Regions from separate parts of the Pseudomonas hefeiensis genome, predicted to be linked through region 4. Evidence: predicted binding sites of a transcription regulator. Region 4 holds the regulator's gene; each other region holds the start of a gene.
What was found. The regulator FliA, encoded in region 4, starts transcription of late flagellar genes. The targets are predictions, from matches to a motif close to CTAAAGTTTNNNNNNNNNNNGCCGNTAA.

Region 1: PSH57_RS29440 (methyl-accepting chemotaxis protein) is a predicted target of FliA. The motif match lies at 2,304-2,331, and genes of this name have one in related genera.
Region 2: PSH57_RS02105 (methyl-accepting chemotaxis protein) is a predicted target of FliA. The motif match lies at 2,183-2,210, and genes of this name have one in related genera.
Region 3: PSH57_RS15870 (methyl-accepting chemotaxis protein) is a predicted target of FliA. The motif match lies at 2,351-2,378, and genes of this name have one in related genera.

The regions. Positions count from the first base shown of each region.
Region 1 is NZ_CP117449.1:969,691-973,877, forward strand. It holds gene PSH57_RS04150 (DUF1631 domain-containing protein) at 1-682, shown strand, start outside; gene ampD (1,6-anhydro-N-acetylmuramyl-L-alanine amidase AmpD) at 747-1,307, shown strand; gene ampE (regulatory signaling modulator protein AmpE) at 1,304-2,140, shown strand; gene PSH57_RS29440 (methyl-accepting chemotaxis protein) at 2,424-4,187, shown strand, end outside.
Region 2 is NZ_CP117449.1:488,384-492,570, forward strand. It holds gene PSH57_RS02105 (methyl-accepting chemotaxis protein) at 223-2,130, opposite strand; gene PSH57_RS02110 (16S rRNA (uracil(1498)-N(3))-methyltransferase) at 2,263-2,970, opposite strand; gene tatC (twin-arginine translocase subunit TatC) at 2,967-3,761, opposite strand; gene tatB (Sec-independent protein translocase protein TatB) at 3,758-4,177, opposite strand.
Region 3 is NZ_CP117449.1:3,563,039-3,567,225, reverse strand. It holds gene PSH57_RS15875 (YbdD/YjiX family protein) at 1-81, shown strand, start outside; gene PSH57_RS15870 (methyl-accepting chemotaxis protein) at 518-2,314, opposite strand; gene PSH57_RS15865 (DUF4212 domain-containing protein) at 2,559-2,825, shown strand; gene PSH57_RS15860 (sodium:solute symporter family protein) at 2,837-4,187, shown strand, end outside.
Region 4 is NZ_CP117449.1:4,633,484-4,637,670, forward strand. It holds gene PSH57_RS20750 (chemotaxis protein CheA) at 1-257, opposite strand, end outside; gene PSH57_RS20755 (protein phosphatase CheZ) at 288-1,073, opposite strand; gene PSH57_RS20760 (chemotaxis response regulator CheY) at 1,092-1,463, opposite strand; gene fliA (RNA polymerase sigma factor FliA) at 1,631-2,374, opposite strand; gene fleN (flagellar synthesis regulator FleN) at 2,371-3,201, opposite strand; partial or broken gene flhF (flagellar biosynthesis protein FlhF) at 3,319-4,187, opposite strand, start outside.

The DNA of each region.
Region 1 (4,187 bases), 2.8 Mb from region 4:
ACATGCCTGGAGTCAGGTGTTGTTGCTGACCTGCTTCAAGCACGGCAAATATTCAGCCGAGTGGCAGGCCGACGTATTGACCCTGGAACAACTGATCTGGAGCGTCCAGCATCACGAGGAGCCGGATGCCGGCCTGCGCTTGCTCACGATAGTGCCGCAGCTGCTTAAAGCCTTGCGTGAAGGCCTGAGCCGTTCGGCGTTCGACCCGTTTGCCACCGGCGAATTTTTCAGCGAGCTGGAAGCCCTCCACGTGCTGGCCCTCGAACGTATGGGGCAGGTGACGGAACAGGCCCAGCCGTTCAATTCGCCGATCATGGTCCAGGTCTCGGAGAAAATAGTCCTGCGCACCGCTCAAAAGGCCCCGGAGGACAGTGTGGCGGTGCACCTGCCGGCCGATGATGTGGGCCTGATTCAGGTCGATCAGTTGCGGTTGGGGAGCTGGGTTGAGTTCCAGGAGGAAGATGACAACAGCCTGCGCTGCAAACTGGCGGCGATCATCGAGGCTACCGGCAAATACGTTTTCGTCAACCGCACTGGCCTCAAAGTGCTGGAGCACAGCCGCACCAGCCTGGCCCTGGAGTTTCGCCGGGGGACGGCGCGTCTGTTGGACGACACCTTGCTGTTCGACCGGGCGCTGGAATCGGTGCTGGGCAATCTGCGTCAGCTCAATCGCGGCAAGTGATCGCGCAGCCAGGGCCGATCGCGGCATACTGGCGGCATTCACCGACGTCATCGAAGGAACCTGTATGCAGTTGGACCCCGCCAGTGGTTGGTGCGATGGCGTGCGGCATTGCCCATCACCCAACTTCAATGCGCGCCCCGAGGGCGAAATTTCACTGCTGGTGATCCACAACATCAGCCTGCCGCCGGCACAGTTTTCCACGGGCAAGGTGCAGGAGTTTTTCCAGAATCGTCTGGATGTCACGCAACATCCCTATTTTGCCGGTATCGCCGATCTGCGTGTGTCTGCGCATTTTCTGATCGAGCGTGACGGCGTGGTTACCCAGTTTGTCTCCTGTCTGGATCGTGCGTGGCATGCGGGCGTTTCGTGCTTTGAAGGGCGGGAGACGTGTAACGATTTTTCCATAGGCATCGAGCTGGAAGGCACCGATGATCTGCCCTTCACTGACGCGCAATATGCCGCATTGGTCTGCCTGACCTGGCAGTTGCAGGCGGCGTTCAGGGCGATCACGCTGCCGCGCATCTGTGGCCACAGCGACATCGCCCCGGGTCGCAAGACCGATCCGGGGCCGGCATTCGACTGGGCGCGCTACCGCGCGGCCCTGACAGAAGGGGAAGGGCAATGAGTTTTCTGGTGCTGCTGCTGGCGATCTGGATCGAGAAGTTCTCGGCCTTGCGCCATCGGGTCCAGCGTGACGGCGGTTGGCTGCGCGAACTGAACAAACTCGAGACCGGACCGCGCTGGATCAACCGGCCCTGGCTGGTGCTGGTTGTGCTGATCTTGCTACCCGTGGCGCTGCTGGCATTGTTGCTGTGGGTGTTGGAGCCGGTGGCCTATGGTCTGCTGGCGCTGCCGGTGCATCTGTTGGTGGTGATTTACAGCCTGGGTCGAGGGGATCTGCTGGCTGACCTGGGACCGTTTCGTGACGCGTGGCGTCGGGAAGACCTGCAAGCAGCCGATCATGTGGCCAAGCGCGATCTGAACATTGAAGCCGACAGTGGTGAGCAGTTGCTGGAGCAGGTCCAAGGGCATCTGCTGTGGCAGGCTTATCAGAGTTTTTTCGCGGTGATTTTCTGGTATTTCCTGTTGGGGCCGGTCGCGGCCCTGAGCTATCGCCTACTGGCGCTGGCCGCCGAGCACAGTCAGAACCCCGGCGTGGCCGAGCGGGCGGCGCAGTTGCGCCATGCCTTCGATTGGGTACCGGTGCGGCTGCTAGCTGCGAGCTTCGCCCTGGTGGGCAACTTCGTGGCCGTCAGCCGGGTCATGCTGCATGAATTGCTGAACTGGAACATCAGCGCCGCCCACCTGATCGGCAAGGTCGGGCTGGTGGCCGGTGAGATCCCCGATCCCGTCGCCGGGCCGGACGGCATCAACAGCCTGGATCGGCTATGGGAACTGTTGTTGCGTGCAGCGGTGCTCTGGTATGCCGGTTTTGCGCTGTGGACGGTGCTGGCTTAGGCAAGCGCGCGCTCTGTGGCGAGAGGGATTCTGTGGGAGCAAGGCTTGCCCGCGATACAGCGATGCGGTCTTTCAGAAATCGAGGCGCCTGCATCGCGGGCAAGCCTTGCTCCCACAGATAAATGCCTTCGCCACCGAATCATGTCAGGCCTGTCTCGTTAACCTTAAGTTACAAATCTTCCCGCCGATTTAGGCTATACAGGGACAGCGCCCAAATAGTGGCTTTCTGCTGCCCCTGTGCGCATGCCCATAAAAACAAGAAATACAACCGGGAGACTTCCTTGTGAAGAGTTTGCTCTGGCCCGCCGTCGCGCTGATGAACCGCCTGAGCTTCGGCATGAAGTTCAGCCTGATCAGCGTGTTATTTCTGCTGCCGATGCTGGTGACCAACTTCTTTTTGGTGCGCGATTCCTATCGCGAATTCCAGGGCACGCAAGTGGAGCTGCAAAGCCTCGATCTGCTGGGCAGCAGCCTGACCCTGCGGCGGGACCTGGAAACCCTGAACAACCTGGTGCAGATCAATGCCAGCCTCGGTCAGTCCGGCAAGGCCGGGGACGTAGAGGCGAAGATCGGCACCCTCGAAAAACAGGTCCTGGCGCGGTTACAGAGCTTGAAGGCCATGACCGTTGACCCTGAACAGGTCGGCGCTTTCGATGCCAAGCGCGACGAAATGATTGCCGCTTTCAAGGCCCAGCAGGCCGAACGCTCCCTGCAAAGCAAAAGCGCACTGATCGGCAAGCTGCTCAACAGCGCGCAGATGTTCAGTCAAATCATTGCCAGCCAGGCTGGCCTGAGCCGCGACAACCAAGGCGACATCCGCCAACTGAGCGAACTGATCATCGGTGTGACCCCCAACGTTACCCAAACCCTGGGTGAGGGCCGTGCGCTGGGCGCTGCGTCCCTGGGCCTGGGCTTTCTCAATTCGGCGTCGAGCACCCGCTTCGACGAGTTGCTGGGGCAAATCGAAAAGCTCCAGGGTGAATATGATCTCAAGCTCCAGGACGCCCTGGGTTCTAGCAAGGCCGCCGAGCAGGCGCTTGCCACTCAGGCCGAAAGCAGCAAGGCGACCCTGAAGAAAGCCGGTGAATTGATCGAAGATCAGGTGGTGATGGCTGACACGCTGGATGCCCCATGGCTGCCGTTTTACGAGCAGGTCAGCAGTCTGATGGAACAGACCTACCGACTGAACGACGTGACTCTGGGTTTTCTGGACGTTCAGCTGCAGCATCGCCTGGAGCAGAACCGCAGTCACATGGTGCTGCAAGCGGTTGCGCTGGTCGCCGTATTCCTGCTGATTTTTTACCTGTACGCCGGCTTCTACGCCTCGACCCGCACCACCCTCAAGCATCTCGGCGAAATGATGGATAAGGTCGCAGCGGGCGACATGACGGTCAACTTCGTGGCGCGCAGCAAGGATGAGTTGGGGGAGTTGGGTGAAGTGTTCAATGGCACGGTGGCGAAGATCCATGACCTGATCGAACAGGTCGGCCACACCGTTGCCGAGGTCGAGCGCCAGGCCGGACAGGTGGAGGCGGTGTCGGCCCAGAGTAATCAGGCCGTTTCCGGGCAGCGCAGTCAGATCGAGCTGGTCGCCACGGCGATGAACCAGATGTCGGCCACTGCCCAGGAAGTGGCTCGCAGCGCCGCCGCGGCGGTCAGTAGCGCCCACAGCGTGAACGACGAAACCCTCAGCGGGCGCGGGTTGGTGGAGTCGCAACAGAGCAGTATCGTGCGCTTGGCCAGCGAGATCGATCAGTCGGTGCAGGTGATCAATCAACTGGCGACTGACAGCCAGGCCATCAGTCGTGTGCTGGACGTGATCAAGAGCATCGCCGAGCAGACTAACCTGCTGGCGCTCAACGCCGCGATCGAAGCGGCACGGGCCGGAGAGCAGGGGCGCGGTTTTGCGGTGGTGGCCGACGAAGTGCGGACCCTGGCCAAGCGGACTCAGCAATCGACCGAAGAAATCGAAGAGATGATCACCCGCCTGCACGGCGGCGTGGGTGCGGCCGTCAAAGCCATGGGCACCAGCCATGAGATGGCCAGT
Region 2 (4,187 bases), 2.3 Mb from region 4:
ATCAAGAACCAGGTTGGCTATCAGGCCGCCTCGCGGTGGACGTTGATCTGGGGCTGTGCTTTTTGGACAGGTAATCAGCGATGAACATCACTTTAAGGTCCATAGGTTTCAGCTCTCTTCAGGGCATGGTCAGATCCTCGTGAAATCGACCATGCCAGTTAAAAACTGTTACCTATGTGCGTGAACTGATTTGTAACCCATGTGGGTGTGTCATACCCCAAGTTAAACCCTGAACCGCCCCACCAACGTCTGCAAATGCACCCCCAACCGCGCCAGCTCAGCACTGGAGGCGGCGGTCTCTTCACTGGACGACGCAGTTTGCTCCGACACATCGCGTACGTTCAGCACGCTGCGGTTGATCTCTTCGGCCACAGCACTCTGCTGCTCAGCCGCCGCAGCGATCTGCTGGTTCATCGACTGAATGGCCGAGACCGTGCGGGTGATGTTTTCCAGGGATCCACCGGCGCGGCGGGTCAGTTCGACGCTGTTGTCGGTCAGGCTGCGGCTGTTGTCCATGATGGTCGCGACCTGCTCGGTGCCCGACTGCAGGCCGATGATCAGTTCTTCGATTTCTTCAGTGGACTTCTGGGTACGCTGGGCCAGGCTGCGGACCTCGTCAGCCACCACCGCGAAACCACGTCCGGCTTCGCCGGCACGGGCCGCTTCGATAGCTGCGTTAAGGGCCAGCAGGTTGGTTTGCTGGGCTACGGACTTGATCACGTCCAGCACGCTGCCAATCTTGTCGCTTTCGCGCTTGAGGTCGCCCATCGCAGTGGTGGAGTTACCCACTTCGACGGCCAGGCGTTCGATCTGGGCGATGGCTTCACCGACCACTTTTTCACCCTCGCGTGCCTGCTGGTCAGCCGCGACGGCCGCTTCGGAAGCTTCCTCGGCATTGCGCGCCACTTCCTGCACCGTGGCGGTCATTTCGTGCATGGCGGTGGCAACCTGGTCGGTTTCCACTTTCTGGCTGTTGACCCCGGCGCTGGTCTGTTCGGTCACGGCCGAGAGTTGTTCGGCGGCGCTGGCGATTTGCGTAACGCCGTCGCTGATGCCGCCGATCAATTGCCGCAGGCCCACGGTCATGCTCTGCATGGCGCGCTGTAATTGGCCCAGTTCGTCGCGGCGCTCGGAGGTGAGGTTGTGGGTCAGGTCGCCCGCAGCAACGCGCTCGGCGACTTTGAGGGTCTGGTCCAGCGGGCCGACGATCTGCCGGGTGATGACCAATGCTGCGATCACGCCGAACAACATGGCCAGCAGGGCAGCCGATACCAGGACAGTCTTGGCCTTGGTGGCGTCGTGGTCGCGCACGGCGGTCTGGGACACGGTCAGGCTTTTGCTGGACTCAAGCAATACCTCGCCTTGCTCGGTCATGCGCTTGAGCGCCGCGGCGGTATCAAGCTGGGAGTCGCGGAACTGGCTGACTGCTGCACGGTAGGCGTTGATCGAATCGCTGGCCTGCTGCAGGTTGGCGGAATGCTCCTCAGGCAACTGCGCCGGCAGGCGTGCAAGAAGTTTGAGGGCATCGGTAATGGCGTCAAGGGCCGGTTGCTGGGCTTCGCTTTTGCCGCTGTAGGTGTAGCCGCGAACCTGGTAGCGCGCTTGCTGGATCGCCTTGCTCAGGGATACCACGTTGTTGAACTGGGCGATGTTCTCGCTTTGTAGCATCGCTTTTTCAACTTCGGCGATGCGGGCCACGGCGTTGTCGGCACTGGCGCCGAGTTTGCTGCGAGCATCTTCACGGCTGACGGTGGCGTTGGCCATCTCGGCGAAGGCGCTTTTGTACTCGGCCACGGCGGCCAGCTGTTTGTCGATCAGCGCCACGTCGGCCGGCTGCTCGATCATCTGGCGTGCGGCGGTCAGGCCGGCCTCGAGTTTGGCTAGCAGATCGTTGACTTCCTGGGGACCGTTCTCGCCCCGTGTGGTGTAGTAGTCCAGGCGCGCCAGGCGCAGGTCCTTGCTCAACTCGTTCAGGGTGGAAATGTAGCCCAGCTTGTCGCCACGGCTGATGACATTGCCCAGACCGCTCCAGCCGGTGAAAGCGATCATCAAGGTTAGAAATAGCACCAGACCGAAGCCGAAGCCGAGTTTGCGATTGACGCCTACGTTTCCCAGACTCTGGGTAAGCATTCGGAACATGCTGATTTCTCCCTTGCTGCACTGAATTGGTTTTATGGGAGCTGTATCGGCGGGACGGGAGGGATCTGTAGAAATGAACTGAGGGTCCTGGAGCTTGCCCTAAAAAGTTTGCAAGCTGCGGGCTCAGAACAGCCGTGCGAGCAGCGCGGTGACGGCAGTTTCGACGCGCAGGATACGTTCGCCCAGTTGTACCGGTTGCAGCCCGGCCTTGGCCAGCAGGTCAATTTCGTAAGGAATCCAGCCGCCTTCGGGGCCGATGGCCAGGGTCACGGATTCGTCCAGTGCGCGAGGGCAGGGGGGGTAGTTTCCTGGATGACCGACCAGACCACGGGTGCCGTTCGCCATGGCCGGCAGGCGGTCTTCAACGAAGGGCTTGAAGCGCTTTTCGATGATGATCTCTGGCAGCACGCTGTCGCGCGCCTGCTCCAGGCCAAGGATCAGTTGTTCGCGAATGGCCTCGGGCTCCAGGAATGGGGTTTGCCAGAAGCTCTTTTCCACACGATAGCTGTTGACCAGCACCACGCGCGGCACACCCATGGTGGCGATGGTCTGGAACACCCGCCGGAGCATTTTTGGTCGAGGCAAGGCCAGTACCAGCGTCAGCGGCAGCTTGGCTGGCGCAGGTTGGTCGAGTGTCACTTGCAGTTCGGCTTCGCGGGCTTCCAGGCGCAGCACCTGGGCCGTGCCCATCAACCCGCCGATACGCCCGACCCGCAGGCTGTCGCCGACGGCGCTGCGGTGCACTTGCTGCATGTGGGTCAAGCGGCGATCGCTCAGCACGACGCGGTCGGGCCCGATGAAGTCGGCCTCTTCAAGCAGCAGCAGGTTCACGCTTGGGTCGCTGGCGGCTGGTCGTTATGGTCGTCGACCGGTTGATCGTCTGCTTCTTCCCGGCGCTTGCGCACCAGGCCGCCGAACAGGATGCCGATCTCGAACAGCAGCCACATCGGCACGGCCAGCAGGGTCTGGGAGAAAATGTCCGGCGGGGTCAGGATCATGCCGACCACGAAGCAGCCGATGATCACGTACGGACGGATTTTCTTCAGGTACGCAACGTCGACCACGCCGATCCACACCAGCAGCACCACGGCTACCGGGATTTCGAACGCCACGCCGAAGGCGAAGAACAGCGTCATGACGAAATCCAGGTAACTGGTGATGTCGGTCATCATTTCCACGCCCGCGGGCGTGGCGGCGGCGAAGAACTTGAAGATCAGCGGGAACACCAGGTAATAGGCGAAGGCCATGCCGGTGTAGAACAGCAGAATGCTGGACATCAGCAGCGGCACGGCGATGCGTTTTTCATGCTTGTACAGGCCTGGCGCGATGAAGCCCCAGATCTGGTGCAGGATCACCGGGATCGCCAGGAACAGCGAGACCATCATCGTCAGCTTGAGCGGCGTCAGGAACGGTGACGACACGTCGGTGGCGATCATCGTCGCGCCTTCCGGCAGGTACTGACGCAGCGGTGTGGAAACGAAGGTGTAGATCTGTTGGGTGAAGGCAAACAGCCCGGCGAAGATGACGAAAATCGCCGCCACACAGCGCAACAGGCGGGTGCGCAACTCGGTGAGGTGCGATACCAGCGGCATCGGCTGGTCGTTTTCAGGAATATCGCTCATGGGGCTCGCGGCGGCAAAGTAGGGTCGTTGGGAACTGCTGGCGTTGCCACTGTCGGGGCGGGCTCCACGGGGTTCGCGGGCTCGGATCCCACAGGCGGCGTGTCATCCACCGGCGCCTGTGGGGCAATCGTCGGCTCGACCGCTGGCTGAACCGGTGTCGGCTCCTGCTGGGTCGGGGTGAAGATTTTCCGCGCTTCCTGCTCCAAGGACAGAATGTGTTCGTTGTGAAGTTGCCGACGAATGTCGTCGGCCCCGATTTCACGTTCAACTTCCTGTTTGATCGCATTGAAACTGCGCTTGAGCCGCCCGATCCATAGACCTGCGGTGCGCGCAGCGCCCGGCAGCCGCTCGGGGCCCAGCACCAGCAGGGCAACGAGGCCGACGAGCAGCAGTTCAGTGAAGCTGATCCCAAACATTAGTCAGTGC
Region 3 (4,187 bases), 1.1 Mb from region 4:
CCGCTGATGGACTACGAGGCGTTCTTCCGCGAACGCCAGGAAGCCCGTTACGGCGGCAAGGCGGGGCCCAAGTGCTGTTGAAGCACCGCTTGGGTTGAGGTACCCCTGTGGGAGCGGGCTTGCTCGCGAAGGCGTCAGGTCAGCAGCATTGATGTTTGCTGACCCACCGCTATCGCGAGCAGGCCCGCTCCCACAGTTGTTTTGCGGTGGCCTCGGGATTTGCATCACCACAGAACCCTTGTGGGAGCGAGCCTGCTCGCGAAGGCGTCAGGTCAGCAGCATTGATGTTTGCTGATCCACCGCTATCGCGAGCAGGCTCGCTCCCACAGTTGTTTTGCAGTGGCCTCGGGATTCGGAAACACCACCGATCCCCTTGTGGGAGCGAGCCTGCTCGCGAAGGCGTCAGGTCAGCAGCATTGATGTTTGCTGACACACCGCTATCGCGAGCAAGCCCGCTCCCACAGTTGTTTTAGGATAGCCTCGGGATTTGCTTCACCACCGAACCAGTTGCAATGCATCACTCTGCCAACAACACCGCCGCATCGAACCCGACCCGCAAGTTGCCCCAATGGCGGCCGCCGAAGAAAAACGGGACGTCGATCTCGGTCATGATTTCCCCGGTATCGCGCAGGTAGGTCTGGAGCAGGAAGCGCTGGGTGTTGCCCGCCGCGCGCAGGCCGATCGGGTCGTTGAAGATCCGTTTGTTGCGGCACACCGGCAGGTCGACGGCACGCTCGCCCGTCGGCTGTTTGGAAACCCAGCTGTTGTTCACCGGGCAATAACCCTTGGTGTCGACGATGAATGAGACTTTACCGCCCGGGGTGCTGCGGGTGAGTTTGTCGCATTGCTCCTGGCACACCTGGGCAAAGCGTTCGGTGTAGCTGGTCATGTATTGCTTGGGATCGGTGCCGGGAATCAGTTGGTAGTTCTGATCGAACAGGTTGAGACCATCCTGCTGCAGCGCCTCCAGCTGGACCTGGAGGCTATCGCGGCACTGGCTGGCCCGGGTGATGGCGGCATCCAGCTTGCCATGACCGAGCACGAACCGGCCCAACAATGCCTGGACCTTTTCAGCGACACCGGACAGGTCGCGGGTCGCCGTTGCCGAATGCTGCATGCGTTGGTCTATCGACTGGCTGTCGGCATGGATCTGCGTGACCCGTTCGTTGATGCCTGTGTTGGATTCGGCGAACAACTGGATATGGGAAGCGATATCGGCCAATTTGCCATTGGTGGATTCGAAGTCGCCGATCATGCTTTCGAAATGGCCCGAGGCGCGCTCCACGACTTTCTGGGTTTCCCGGGCGCTGTGGCTGATCTGGTTGGTCTGTTCATGTGTGGAACTGACTTCTTCGAGCATGGCGTCGATGTTGCGCGAGATATCGTCCGTGGCCCGGCTGACATTCTGCGCCAGCGTGCGCACCTCATCGGCCACCACGGCAAAACCCCGGCCGCTTTCACCGGCCCGGGCGGCTTCGATGGCCGCATTGAGGGCCAGCAGGTTGGTTTGGGCAGAGATCTGCTGGATCAGCCCAACGATGGACTTGATGCTGGAAGAGCGTTGGTTCAGGGCGCCTACCAGCGTGGCGAACTCATTGAGGCTGCTGGATATTTCGCTGATGTTACCCGTCACCTCCAGCAGCTCGGCATAGGAGTCGCGGGCCATGCTCAGGTTCTGGGCGGTGGTGCTGGAGATGCCCTGGGTCTGGCGTGAAACTTCTTCGATGCGGCCCACGGCGGTGTTGCTCTGGTCCATCACTTCCTTGGCGAAGCGGGCCTGGTGGGTAGCGCTGTCGCTGGAGTCGCTGATGTTTTTCAACGAGCGCGCCGATTCGACCGCAATGTGCACGGTCAGCGCCTGGACATTACTGATGATCTCCCGCTGCTTGGCCAGGAAACGGTTGCAGGTGTCGGCCAGCACGCGGATTTCGTCGTGGGTCACCAGGGGCAGGTCTTTGGACAGGTCGCCTTCACCGCTGGCGATCTCCTCGAGGGCCTTGGTCATGGCCGTGACGGGGCGCACGATGAGGTGGCGAAAGTACCAGACCATGAAGCTGATCATGCACAGCGTCAGCAGCGCGCCGAAGAGCAGGGCATGGGTGAGGCTGTCGAGCCGGCCCTCGACTTGCCCCAGTAGCACGGGGTCCAGTTGAGCTGTGTGCAACTGCAGCACAATGTCGGCGCGGGCACTGACCGCCACCCAATAAAGCAGCCCACTGACCACGACCAGCAGGAAAAGGCTCGACAGCTTTTTGGTGAGCGTATCGAAAAACTGCATCTCGATAGACTCGTACAAGGCCTTTAGCGTCTGCATCCGTTGCTCCCGGGTAAAAAATACTTCGATGGCATACATTCGACCGCGTACGGCAAAGCTTTAGGATAATGGGCGATTTGATATCACGACGAGGGTTTCCGCGGTCTTTAACCCGTCCCGTTAAGGGGGGAAGGCGAATGTCAATATTCAGGGGAGGGAGGTTAGACGAAAGTCGTACTAGCGCTCTGCCCGGTGACTGCTACGGTTTGAGTGGAAAACAATAAAAACAACGGGAGTTGATTTCATGTCCGCTCAAAAACAACAGGCTGCGCGTGCCTACTGGACGGAAAACCTGCGCTGGATGCTGATGTTGCTGGCAATCTGGTTCTTGGTGTCGTTCGGCTTTGGCATTTTGCTGGTTGACCAGCTCAACACCATCAGCTTCTTCGGTACGCCCCTGGGATTCTGGTTCGCCCAGCAGGGGTCCATCTATGTCTTTGTGCTCGAGATTTTCTTCTATGTCTGGAAGATGAATCAGCTCGATCGCAAGTATGACGTCCACGAAGACTGAGGCCGACGAGCATGGATACCCAAACCCTGATCTACCTGTTCGTCGGTGCGTCCTTTGCGCTCTATATCGGCATTGCCATCTGGACGCGCGCCGGCTCCACCAGCGAGTACTACGTGGCCAGCAAAGGCGTGCACCCGGTACTCAACGGCATGGCCACCGGGGCCGACTGGATGTCGGCCGCCTCATTCATCTCCATGGCCGGGATCATCGCCTTCGCCGGCTATGACGGCTCGGTCTACCTGATGGGCTGGACCGGTGGCTATGTGCTGCTGGCGATGTGTCTGGCGCCGTATCTGCGCAAGTTCGGCAAGTTCACCGTGCCGGAGTTCGTTGGTGCGCGTTACTACTCGCAGACGGCGCGGGTGGTGGCGGTGATCTGCGTGATCTTCATTTCCTTCACGTATGTGGCGGGGCAAATGCGTGGCGTGGGCATCGTGTTCTCCCGTTACCTGGAGGTGGATATCAATACCGGCGTGATGATCGGTATGGCCATCGTGTTCTTCTACTCCGTGCTGGGCGGCATGAAGGGCATCACCTACACCCAGGTGGCGCAGTACTGCGTAATGATTTTTGCCTACATGGTGCCGGCGATTTATATCTCGATGATGATCACCGGCAATCCGATCCCGCAACTGGGCTTCATCAGCGAGGTCACCGGCTCCGGCCAAAGTGTGATCGAGCGGCTCAACGGGCTGGGTGCGGAGCTGGGCTTCACGGCCTATACCGACGGCACCAAATCGACCATCGACGTGTTTTTCATCACCATGGCGTTGATGGTCGGGACCGCGGGCCTGCCTCATGTGATTGTGCGCTTCTTCACTACGCCGACCGTGCGTGATGCGCGCAAGTCAGCAGGCTACGCACTGCTGTTCATCGCCATTCTCTACACTACAGCGCCGGCCGTGGCGGCTTTCGCGCGCACCAATCTGCTGACCTCGATCCCCAACGTCAGCTACGCCACCGCGCCGGCCTGGCTCAAGACGTGGGAAAACTCGGGTCTGATCGCCTGGGCAGATAAGAACAATGACGGCATCATCCAGTATGGCCCGGGGGCGGCCCTGGTCGGCGCGCCGAGCTTCACGGGTGAACGCGGGGCGAACGAGCAGCGGCTGCTGAGCAACCAGGTTTCACCAGTGGCCAACGAACTGTATGTCGACAACGACATCATGGTTCTGGCCAACCCGGAGATTGCCGGGTTGCCAGGCTGGGTGATCGCCCTGATTGCCGCTGGCGGCCTGGCGGCGGCGCTGTCGACAGCAGCGGGCTTGCTGCTGGTGATTTCCACATCGGTTTCCCATGACCTGCTTAAATGCAACATCATGCCCCGGATCAGCGAAAGACAAGAGTTGCTGGCCGCCCGGA
Region 4 (4,187 bases):
GAGTCAACGCGACGCTCACCCTTGCGCAGGATGTCGAACACGTTCTCGGCAATATGACAGCACTCCACCAGCTCATTGAGCTGGAGGAAGCCGGCGCCTCCTTTTACAGTGTGGAAACCGCGAAAAATTGCATTGAGCAGATCCGCATCATCTGGTCGGCTTTCCAGCTCGACCAATTGCTCGGACAGTTGCTCTAGAATCTCGCCGGCCTCAACCAGGAAATCCTGAAGGATCTCTTCATCGGCGCCGAAGCTCATTAATGGCTGCTCCTAAAACAGGGCTAAAACTCAGAATCCAAGGCTGGACAGCAAATCGTCCACATCGTCCTGACCGGACATAACGTCTTCTCTTTTATCGGCATGAATTTGCGGACCTTCACCCTGAGAGAGATGTTTTTGTGGATCTTTTTCCGCAAGCATCGCTTCACGGTCGTGTTCGATGCCTGCAAAGCGGTCGACCTGGCTGGCCATCAACACCAGTTTGAGCAGATTGCTTTCCACTTCGGTGACCAGTTGGGTCACCCGTTTGATCACCTGGCCGGTCAGGTCTTGATAGTCCTGAGCCAGCAGAATGTCGTTGAGGTTGCTCGCCACGGCGCGGTTCTCGGTGCTACTGCGCGTCAGGAAACCGTCGACCCGACGGGCCAGCTCCCGAAACTCTTCAGCACCGACTTCGCGCCGCATGAAACGGCCCCAGTCGGTGCTCAAGGCCTGGGCTTCATCACTCAGGCCATTGACCAGCGGCGTTGCGCTCTCCACCAGGTCCATGGTGCGGTTGGCCGCGGCCTCGGTCAGCTTGACCACATAACCCAGACGCTCGGTCGCGTCGGTGATCTGCGAGACCTCCTCGGCCTGCGGCATATTCGGATCGATCTGAAAATTGACAATCGCGCTGTGCAGTTCACGCGTGAGCTTGCCCACTTCCTGATACAGACCGCGGTCACGGGTCTGGTTGAGCTCATGGATCATTTGAACCGCATCGCCAAAGCGGCCTTTTTCAAGGCTGTCGACCAGTTCGCGGGCATGTTTTTTCAGGGTCGATTCAAAGTCGCCCATTGAAGATTCGTTATCCATAGCTCCCCCGTGGCGCCGTTAACCGATGCGTTCGAAGATTTTTTCGATCTTCTCTTTCAACGCCTGGGCCGTGAAGGGTTTGACCACGTAGCCGTTCACACCGGCCTGGGCCGCTTCGATGATCTGCTCGCGCTTGGCTTCGGCAGTGACCATCAGCACCGGAAGGTGCTTGAGTTTTTCGTCGGCGCGCACATGGCGCAGCAAGTCGATACCGGTCATGCCGGGCATGTTCCAGTCAGTCACCAGAAAGTCGATGCTTCCGCTGTTGAGAACCGGAATGGCAGTGGTGCCATCGTCGGCCTCGACAGTGTTGGTGAACCCAAGGTCACGCAACAGGTTTTTTATGATCCGCCGCATCGTTGAGAAGTCATCAACGATGAGGATTTTCATGTTCTTGTCCAATTCGACCTCCAAGCAGTCTTAAACGCGCCCAGCACCTGAACGCGCCATTTCAATCAATCCGGCACAACACTCGACAACGGTCTGGAGCACAACGGATGGAGACTGGCGCAGCGCAAGCCATGCCAATCCCGTTCGCAGTGTCCCCACACTGCCTGTCAGCGCGCTCGCCACTCCCCCAAACGCCCCCGCAAACGGGCCGCGCACTGGCTGTGTAACTGGCTGACCCGCGATTCGCTGACCCCCAGGACCTCACCGATTTCCTTGAGGTTCAGCTCTTCGTCGTAGTACAGCGCCAAGACCAGTCGCTCACGCTCCGGCAAATTGGCAATCGCATCCGCCAGCGCGCTCTGGAAACGCTCATCTTCCAGATCACGCGATGGCTCCATGTGAGCACTCGCGCCATCCTCGTGCAGCCCTTCGTGTTCGCCGTCCTGCAACAGGTCGTCGAAACTGAACAGGCGGCTGCCCAAGGTATCGTTCAAAATCCCGTAATAATCATCGAGACTCAATTGGAGTTCGGCCGCAACCTCGTGATCTTTAGCGTCACGCCCGGTTTTAGCTTCAATGGCGCGAATTGCGTCACTGACCATGCGGGTATTGCGATGCACCGAACGCGGCGCCCAATCACCCTTGCGGACTTCATCGAGCATCGCCCCGCGAATGCGGATACCTGCATAGGTCTCGAAACTGGCGCCCTTGCTCGCGTCGTATTTGTTCGACACTTCGAGCAGGCCGATCATGCCCGCCTGGATCAGGTCTTCGACCTGGACACTGGCCGGCAAACGCGCCAGCAAGTGATAGGCGATACGCTTGACCAAAGGCGCGTAACGCTCGATCAGTTCGTATTGGGCGTCCCGTGCCGATTTCTTGTAGAGATGGTTGTAACCGCTGGCTGTCATAACACGGGCCCTGCTGTTTGTTGCACGAGACGCTCGACGAAAAACTCCAGATGCCCGCGCGGGTTGGCCGGCAGCGGCCAGGTATCGACCTTCTGGGCGATTGCCTTGAACGCCAGCGCGCATTTGGAACGTGGAAAGGCTTCATAAACGGCACGTTGCTTCTGGACAGCCTTGCGTACGCTTTCGTCGTAGGGCACAGCGCCGACGTATTGTAGGGCGACATCCAGGAAGCGATCCGTGACCTTCGTCAACTTGGCGAACAGGTTGCGTCCTTCCTGGGGGCTCTGGGCCATGTTGGCCAGGACGCGGAAGCGGTTCATGCCGTAGTCGCGATTCAATAGCTTGATCAGGGCATAGGCGTCGGTGATGGACGTCGGTTCGTCGCAAACCACCAGGAGCACTTCCTGGGCAGCGCGTACGAAACTGACGACCGAATCACCGATACCGGCTGCGGTGTCGATCACCAGCACATCAAGGTTGTCACCGATGTCGCTGAAGGCCTGGATCAGGCCGGCGTGCTGGGCCGGGGTCAGGTGAACCATGCTCTGGGTACCGGACGCCGCGGGCACGATGCGGATTCCGCCCGGCCCCTGCAGCAGCACGTCGCGCAGTTCGCAGCGGCCCTCTATCACGTCCGCCAGCGTGCGCTTGGGTGTGAGCCCCAGCAGCACATCGACGTTCGCCAGGCCCAGGTCGGCGTCCAGCAGCATGACCCGTCGGCCAAGCTCTGCCAGAGCCAGGGACAAGTTCACTGACACGTTAGTCTTGCCGACGCCACCTTTGCCGCCGGTCACCGCGATCACCTGTACGGGATGCATGCTGCCCATGTTCGTTCTTTACCTTGTCTTACTTAGACGGAGGCCACATTACTGGCTGCGCGCTCGCATGAAGGAACAATGCATGGCAGACCATCGATGTAGGTACAAAAAATATTCATGATTACCTCAGCCGACCTGCTTGGTCGGGCTGTGGTAGATGTCAGCGAACATATCAGCCATGGCTTCTTCGCTGGGTTCTTCCTGCATTTGCACACTCACGGCACGACTGACCAGTTGATGACGGCGCGGCAGATGCAAATCATCCGGGATCCGCGGCCCGTCGGTCAGGTAGGCCACCGGTAAATCATGACCGATGGCCAGGCTCAACACCTCGCCCAGGCTTGCCGTTTCATCCAGCTTAGTCAGGATGCAGCCGGCCAGCCCGCAGCGTTTGTAGCTGTGGTATGCGGCGGTTAGAACCTGTTTCTGGCTGGTGGTTGCCAACACGAGATAATTTTTTGACCGGATACCGCGCCCGGCCAGGCTTTCGAGCTGCATGCGCAGGGCCGGATCGCTGGCTTGCAGGCCGGCGGTATCAATCAGTACGACGCGCTTGCGCAGCAGTGGTTCCAGCGCCTGGGCCAGGGACTTGGCCCGGATCCACATGGGTCACCGACACATTGAGGATCCGACCCAGGGTCTTGAGTTGTTCCTGGGCACCGATACGGAAGCTGTCCATGCTCACCAGGGCGATGCTCTGAGCGCCGTACTTGAGTACATAACGCGCTGCGAGCTTGGCCAGGGTGGTGGTCTTGCCCATGCCGGCCGGGCCGACCATGGCAATGACTCCACCTTCTTCGAGGGGCTCGACTTCCGGTGTGGCGATCATCCGCGCCAGGTGCGCCAGCAACATGCGCCAGGCCTGGCGAGGTTCTTCGATATCGTTGATCAGCGCCAGCAGGTCGCGGGACAACGGGCCGGACAGACCGATGCGTTGCAGGCGACGCCACAGGGTTAGCCTGGGCCGGACGGTTGCCTTGCAACTGGTTCCAGGC